DNA from 3 places in the Streptomyces sp. NPDC052109 genome. Region 2 is predicted to be linked to each of the others. Evidence: riboswitches for the same ligand, from Rfam matches in the RefSeq annotation. Region 2 holds a riboswitch; each other region holds the start of a gene.
The links. Region 2 has a riboswitch for cyclic di-AMP ahead of AB0L59_RS06875 (NlpC/P60 family protein). Riboswitches for the same ligand answer to the same signal wherever they lie in the genome.
Positions count from the first base shown of each region.

Region 1: it holds a riboswitch for cyclic di-AMP, as region 2 does, so the genes downstream of both, AB0L59_RS07825 (transglycosylase SLT domain-containing protein) here and AB0L59_RS06875 (NlpC/P60 family protein) in region 2, are expected to answer to the same signal.
Region 3: it holds a riboswitch for cyclic di-AMP, as region 2 does, so the genes downstream of both, AB0L59_RS33660 (C40 family peptidase) here and AB0L59_RS06875 (NlpC/P60 family protein) in region 2, are expected to answer to the same signal.

Region 1 covers NZ_JBFAWF010000002.1:485,308-487,561, forward strand. The annotation lists gene AB0L59_RS07820 (polyprenyl synthetase family protein) at 1-326, opposite strand, end outside; cyclic di-AMP (ydaO/yuaA leader) riboswitch at 951-1,126, shown strand; gene AB0L59_RS07825 (transglycosylase SLT domain-containing protein) at 1,130-1,621, shown strand; gene AB0L59_RS07830 (HAD family hydrolase) at 1,788-2,254, opposite strand, start outside.
Region 2 covers NZ_JBFAWF010000002.1:295,162-297,415, reverse strand. The annotation lists gene AB0L59_RS06875 (NlpC/P60 family protein) at 141-1,316, opposite strand; cyclic di-AMP (ydaO/yuaA leader) riboswitch at 1,324-1,468, opposite strand; gene pcrA (DNA helicase PcrA) at 1,790-2,254, shown strand, end outside.
Region 3 covers NZ_JBFAWF010000023.1:21,150-23,403, reverse strand. The annotation lists gene AB0L59_RS33665 (ATP-binding protein) at 1-46, shown strand, start outside; gene AB0L59_RS33660 (C40 family peptidase) at 579-1,052, opposite strand; cyclic di-AMP (ydaO/yuaA leader) riboswitch at 1,055-1,194, opposite strand; gene AB0L59_RS33655 (hypothetical protein) at 1,629-1,934, opposite strand; gene AB0L59_RS33650 (ATP-dependent Clp protease proteolytic subunit) at 1,942-2,254, opposite strand, start outside.

The sequences.
Region 1 (2,254 bases), 190 kb from region 2:
GCGCTGTCGACGCCGCGCCGCACGGCGGCCTCGTCCATGACGTCGTCGTGGTACAGCGTGGCCAGGTGAGTCAGCTCCACCACCACGGCCGACGGCACGACGCCCGGCGCGTAGGGGTCGCCGAACTGGGCCGCGAGCATCACGAGCAGCGGCCGGAACCGCTTCCCGCCGGCTCGCACGAGGTGCTGCGCGGCCCCGGTGATGAACGGGACCTCGCTCTTGGTGGCCTCGAGCAAGCCTTCCTCGACAGCCGCCAATCCGGCCTGGACATCGGCTTCCAGAGCCTGGTCCCGCACGCTCAGCCCGAACGGCCCGACGACGGTCACGAGGGGTCTCCTGTCTGCTGGTGTCTGCTGGCGATTACACGGTTTGTCGATAGGTCGCTGCCATCACTCAAGTCAGCGTATCCGGTCCTGTTTCGATCACCGATAGCGCCCACCGGTCCAGCCTGGGCGGTATCGGATCATGACCGGTATGTTTTTGATCAAGTGGTAAGAGCGGACATTTATCGACTTAACAGGACCCCGCACGCTTTGTCGCGAATCGGGGAGCGAGCGGAGTAACGCCTGCACCTCCCTCCACGCCGCGACGATCATGCACCACGCGGCGACCGCCCCGACCACTACGACAACGACCGGGGCCGCGTCACGGGTTCCACCGCCCACTCGATCCACCCAAATCCCCTATGTCCGATTTGAACTGCTTTGCTATTTCGTGAGTTGGGTCACGTCGGCTGTCGAGATCACGAACCCCCAGGTCACGTCTCCGCCTTTACTCCACCCATACCCCGTCGGGGAGTTGAGGATTGGCAACCGCAAAGGATCAAGCACCCCATACGGCGCATATCAAGGTCAAATAGTGCGTTGCGCTCATCCGGGACTTGTTCCCGACATGTGCTCTCGCATACGTTCCGGGCCAGCCAGGCGGACGCCGAATCCTGCCGCCGCCTGTGTGACCCATCGACGAACTCATTCGTACGGCAGGAGCGGGGGACCCAGGTAAGTCGCCGGGCCGGACGACACACGTCGCACCGGAACGGCTAGGGGTGAAGCCGCGCCCTCGGGCGCGGCCGGGCACCTCCCCGCCCGAACCCGACAGCTCACCTCGCAGGCGACGGAGAGGACTTCCCATGTCTGCTGCCGCTCAGTACCGCCGTACCCGGAACAACCGCCTCGTCCGCGCCCTCGCCGTCGCCGGCACGGGTGCCGCCGTCCTCGCCCTGCCGCTCTTCGGCGCCACCGGCGCCTCCGCGGCCACCACCACGAGCACCACGACGGCCTCCACCACGACCGCCGGGTACCAGAACAACCTGGACGGCTGGATCCGCGAGTCGCTCGCGATCATGGCCCAGAAGGGCATCCCGGGCACCTACAACGGCATTTACCGCAACGTCATGCGGGAGTCCTCCGGCAACCCGAAGGCCATCAACCTCTGGGACTCCAACGCCGCCGCGGGCATCCCGTCCAAGGGTCTGCTCCAGGTGATCGACCCGACCTTCAACACCTACCACGTGGCCGGCACCGCGTTCGACCCCTACGACCCGGTCGCCAACATCACCGCGGCCTGCAACTACGCCGCCGCCCGGTACGGCTCGATCGACAACGTCCACAGCGCGTACTGACCGTCCCACTCCCGCGGACCGGCACGACATCGGCCGTCCGGCACGTACCCGCACCTGACGGACGGGGCCGTGCCGGACGGCCGCCGCGCATCCACGGGGCCGCCGCGCATCCACCGGCCGCCCGCGTGCGCCGGGCCCGTACGCCGGCCGCGTACTGATGTGCCGGTCAGTCGGTCGGGAACAGTCTTTCGAGGACGACGGCGATGCCGTCGCGCTCGTTCGACAGCGTGATCTCATCGGCCACCGCCTTCAGTTCCGGGTGCGCGTTGGACATGGCGACCCCCCGTCCTGCCCACTCGAACATCGGGATGTCGTTGGGCATGTCGCCGAACGCCAGGGCCCTTGCCGCGGCGATGCCGAGCCGCTCGGCGGCCAGCGCGAGACCGGTCGCCTTGGTCACTCCGGACGGCTGGAGCTCCACGGTCCCCGGCCCTGACATGGTGACCGTCGCGAGCGATCCCACCACCGAACGCGCCACGGCGGCCAACTCGTCGTCGGTCAAGGTGCCATGCCGCAACAGCACCTTGCTGATCGGCGCGCACCACAGGTCGTCGCGCCGGCCGACCCGCACCGCGGGCAGGGTCGGGTGCGGCATCAGATAGCCGGGCTCGATGAGCGTGAGCCCGTCGACGC
Region 2 (2,254 bases):
GCACGGTCCCCGGCCGGGAAGGGCACGCACGCGTGCGACGGAAAACGCCGGTACGCGTGCGTGGCCGTCATCCGGTCCGCCCACTCCGCACGCACGCGTGGAGCGCGGCACGGGACGGGCGCGTCGGTGCCCCGGGGCGGTCAGCCCGGGCGGACCACGCTGTGGATGATGGACTCTCCGCCGTAGTAGATCGACTCCTCGCGGACGTACGCGCCCGGCTTCGGGGCGTGGATCATCATGCCGTTGCCTATGTAGACGCCGACGTGGCTGATGTCGCCGTAGAAGAAGATCAGGTCGCCGGGCCGGGCGTCGGCCAGGGAGACCGTGGTGCCCGCGTCGACCTGGTCGTACGTGGTGCGCGGAAGCGTGACGCCGGCGGCCTTCCAGGCGGCCTGGGTGAGGCCCGAGCAGTCGTAGGAGTCCGGGCCGGTGGCGCCCCACACATACGGTTTGCCGATCTGCGCCCGGGCGAAGGCGATCGCCTTCCCGGCCTTCGTGTCGTACGAGCCCGATGCCGTGGACCCGGCCGAGCCGGACCCCGTCGATCCGGATCCGGACCCGGGGCCCGCGGACGAGGACGACGAGGAAGAGCCGGCCTGCTGCCGCGCTGCCTGCTGCTTCGCCAGCTCGGCCGCCCTGCGCGCCGCCTCCTGCTGCTGCTCCCGCTCGATGGCGGCCAGCCGCGCCTTCTCCTGGGCCGTGAGCTGCGACAGCAGCTGGCGCGCGGATGCCAGTTTCTTCTGGACGGTGGCCTTCGCGGTCTGCAGGTCGTGCTGTGAGTCGGTCAGCGACTGCAGGCTCTCCGCGGCCTCCCGCCGCTTCTTCACGGTCGCGGACTGCTCGCCGATGTAGTCGTCGACCGCGCTCTTCTCCCGCGAGGTCAGCCGGTTCATCAGCTGGCTCTGGTCGAAGTAGTCCTGCGGGTCGTCCGCCAGCAGGAAGGTGGCCGTGTCGGGGGCGGCGGCGCCGGTGCGGTACTGCGCCGCGGCGAAGGAGCCCATCTCCTCGCGGGCCTTGTTGAGGCGTGCGGTGCGCCGGGCGACCTCGTCGCGCAGGGCGTCGACGCGTCCGCGCTGTTTGCCGGCCCGCTCCTTGGCCGCGTCGTACTTCTCGGTCGCCGACTCCGCCTGGCGGTAGAGGTCGTCGACCTTCTTCTCGACCTCCTCCAGGCTCGGCTTGGTGTGATCGGTTCTGGTGGCGGCCTCGGCAGTCTGCGAGAACACGGCCATGGAGGTGAGGGCGGCGGTGGCGAGGGCGGGGGTGCGGAGACCCGCTCCGGTGGTCCCGCCGGGGCGCGGCTTGCGGTGCGACGCCAAGGGAGGCGACTCCTTCCAATGGGCCGCCTACCGGGTTAGCTGTCGGGTTCGGGCGGCGGTTCGGAAGGGTTGCCCTACGGCGTCGTCCCGGGCGGGAGTCGGCCGATTCACCCCGGGATCGGTGGGTCCCCGGCTCCGGGCGCCCTTGGGGACGCGCCGGACTCGGCGGGGGCCGCGCGGTCCGGCGAGGTTCGCCGGTAGGGGTCGTACGGCCCGAACGCACGCTAGCCAACTCGTGTGACTCCTGTGAAGGTTGGTGCGTGATATGTCCGATACATTTTCGTGACCTGAGCCCGGTTTCGCGCCTGAGTCATCGGGTGGTTCCGATGCGTGAGCAGGGGTGTCAGCGGGTGGGTTCCGCTGCGTGAGCGGCCGGCGATCCGGTGCCCGGTGAAGATCAACCCTCTTCCGGATCGGCCATGTTCCGGGGACGGCGACCGGTTGTCGGTGGGGCGCCCTAGACTCGTAGAGCGATGAGCAGCCTCTTTGACGACAGCTTCCTGGCGGACCTCCAGCCCCCTCGCGGGCATGAGGAGGAGCCCCCGCCGCCGCCCGAGGACGATCACGCTCCGGAGCCCGTTCCGGACGATCTGTTCGGCGGGAAGTTCGACGTGCCGCCGGACCGATGGGGGTCTCCCCGTTCGAGCGCAGTCGAGAGCGGGGGAGGTTATTACCGCGACGGCGCCCCCCGCCCCGTGATCGACGCGGCGGCCCTCCTGCAGGGGCTGAACGACAACCAGCGCGCCGCGGTCGTGCACGCCGGCTCCCCGCTGCTCATCGTCGCCGGCGCCGGCTCCGGCAAGACCCGCGTGCTCACCCACCGCATCGCCCACCTGCTCGCCGAGCGGAATGTGCTCCCGGGCCAGATCCTCGCGATCACCTTCACCAACAAGGCCGCGGGCGAGATGAAGGAGCGCGTGGAGCAGCTCGTCGGCCCG
Region 3 (2,254 bases), on a different contig from region 2:
GAGCGGGGCCGTGACCGGCCACGAGGGCACCCCGGACAGGGCCTAGCGCCCGGCTCCGCCGAAGGCTGCGCGCAGCAGGGCACGGAACGTCCGCGGCGTGTGTCGTCTCCTCAGGGGGGTGGGTCAGCGAGATCGTCCGGCTCGGCCGGCCCGCCTCCGGGCGGCGAACGCCGACCGGTGTGACCGCAGTGCGGGCCACCGTCTCCGGTGCGACGGCCACGCCCGGCCCGGCGTTGACCAGTGCGCACACCACGCCGTACCCGGGCTTCGGCACCAGCGGCGCCGTGCTGATCAGCGCGTGTCCCGGCGCGGTCACCAGAACCAGTTCCTCCACCAGGACCGGCTACAGACGCACCGACGACGGCGGCGGAGGCTGCCCCGGACGCTCCTGCCCGCGCCGATCGTGTCCGCACCGGCACCGGCGTGGTTCCGGGCGGCGGCGTTGCTGGTGGACCGGGCGGCGGCATGACTGCGCCGACCCCGGGCCGCCCGTGGGCTCCAGGCGGGCACCGGGGCGCTGACGGTGCCGGGAGCGGCCCTGTTGCTGGAGCCGCTCCCGGCCCTGACCTGACGGCCGGTCAGCTGACCCGGCCGTACCAGACGCTCTTGGTCCAGATCTTCTGGAGCCTCACCACGTCTCCGGTCCTCGGCGCGTGCCAGATCTTCCCGTGCCCGGCGTAGATGCCGACGTGGTAGACGTACGAACCCGAGTGGAAGAAGACCAGGTCACCGGCCTTGCGGCGGCTGGCGGAGATGTGGTGCGTCCTGTTGTACTGCGCGGCGGCGGTACGCGGCAGGGTCTTGCCCGCCTTCTTGAACGAGTAGAGCGTCAGTCCCGAGCAGTCGAACCTGCGCGGGCCCGTGGCCCCGTACTGGTACGGGGCGCCCCTCTTGGAGGCCGCGACCTCCAGTGCTTTGGCCGCGATGCCGGCGGCCGAGGCCTCGGTGGCGAGACCGGGAACCGCGATCGAGCCGCCGACGGCGGCAAGGGTGAGGGCCGAGGCCGTACCGGCCCGGGCCATGAGCGACGGGACACGATTGAGCGCAGTCATGCGCAACCCTTCGTCAGCCGCCTGTGAAGGATGACCTGTCGGATTCGGGCTGGCGAAGTTGCCCGGCCGCGTTTGCCGCGGCTTCACCCCAAGGGCTGCTCGGAACCTCCGGCCGCCTGTGACGTACAGACGAACGGCCGCTCCGGCGACCCGCCTTGCTCGGGTCCTCCACTCCTGCCGATCCACTCCTGTCGACCGGTCGTCCGGGCGGCGGCAGGACTCGGCGTCCGCCCGAACCGCCCCGCCGCGGTGGCGGGGGCTTGTCGTCAGACAGGGATCTTCACTCACGACTGTCAGAAAATCCCAATGGAACCGGGGATTTGTGGCGTTACTCACCACTCGCCCGTTCGGGTGGACAGTGCTGTGTTCGAGGCGGCGTCAGTTTCCGCTCGTAGCCGCGGACCTGGGGCGGAGCGTCTTCTCGCGGCTCGCGAACCGACGCGGCGCGCAAGTCGGGAGGCCCGGAAAACGTCCTGGATATACACCGGTCGGCGGTACGTCGTTCGGGCCGTTTCAAGTCCGATCCGAACGGCGCCCGTCGACATTCGGGCCCGCCCGGCTGGTCCGGCGTCCGGATCAGCCGACGCCGTCCGGCGGGAGCGCGACGCGCGCGGCCCGACGCTCACCGTCCAGCACCCGCAAGGCCCGTGCCAGTGTGTCCCCGTGCAGCTCCGTCTCGCCTCGCCGGTGCATCGACGCGAGGGCGTCACGCAGCTCTGCGGCCTTGCGTACCAGGGCCTGCGCCGCGCGCAGTCCGCGGTAGGTGTCCCCGTCGTGTGCGGGATTGACGCGCCCCAGCAGGTCGACCGCCTCCAGGTAACGGTCGATCAGTTCGCCCTCGGCACGCGTCAGTGCGGGCAGCGGCGGCAGTTCCGGCAGCATCGGCGGCTCACTCCGCGCCCCGTGCGCCGGGCATGCTCCGCCGGCTCGGCACGATGCCGTCCACCAGGCCGTAGGCCACCGCCGCGGGGGCGTCCAGCGTCAAGTCCCGTTCCAGGTCACGGTGGACCTGCTCGGACGTACGCCCGGTGTGGCGGACGAGCATCTTCTCCGTCGCCGCGCGGACCCGGGTCAACTCCTCGGCCTGGATGACCAGGTCGCTGGGCTGTCCCCGCACGGGTTCGGGGAGCTTCGGCTGCGCGATCACCATGCGCGCACCGGGGAGGGCGAACCGCTTGCCCGGCGTGCCGGCCGCGATCAGC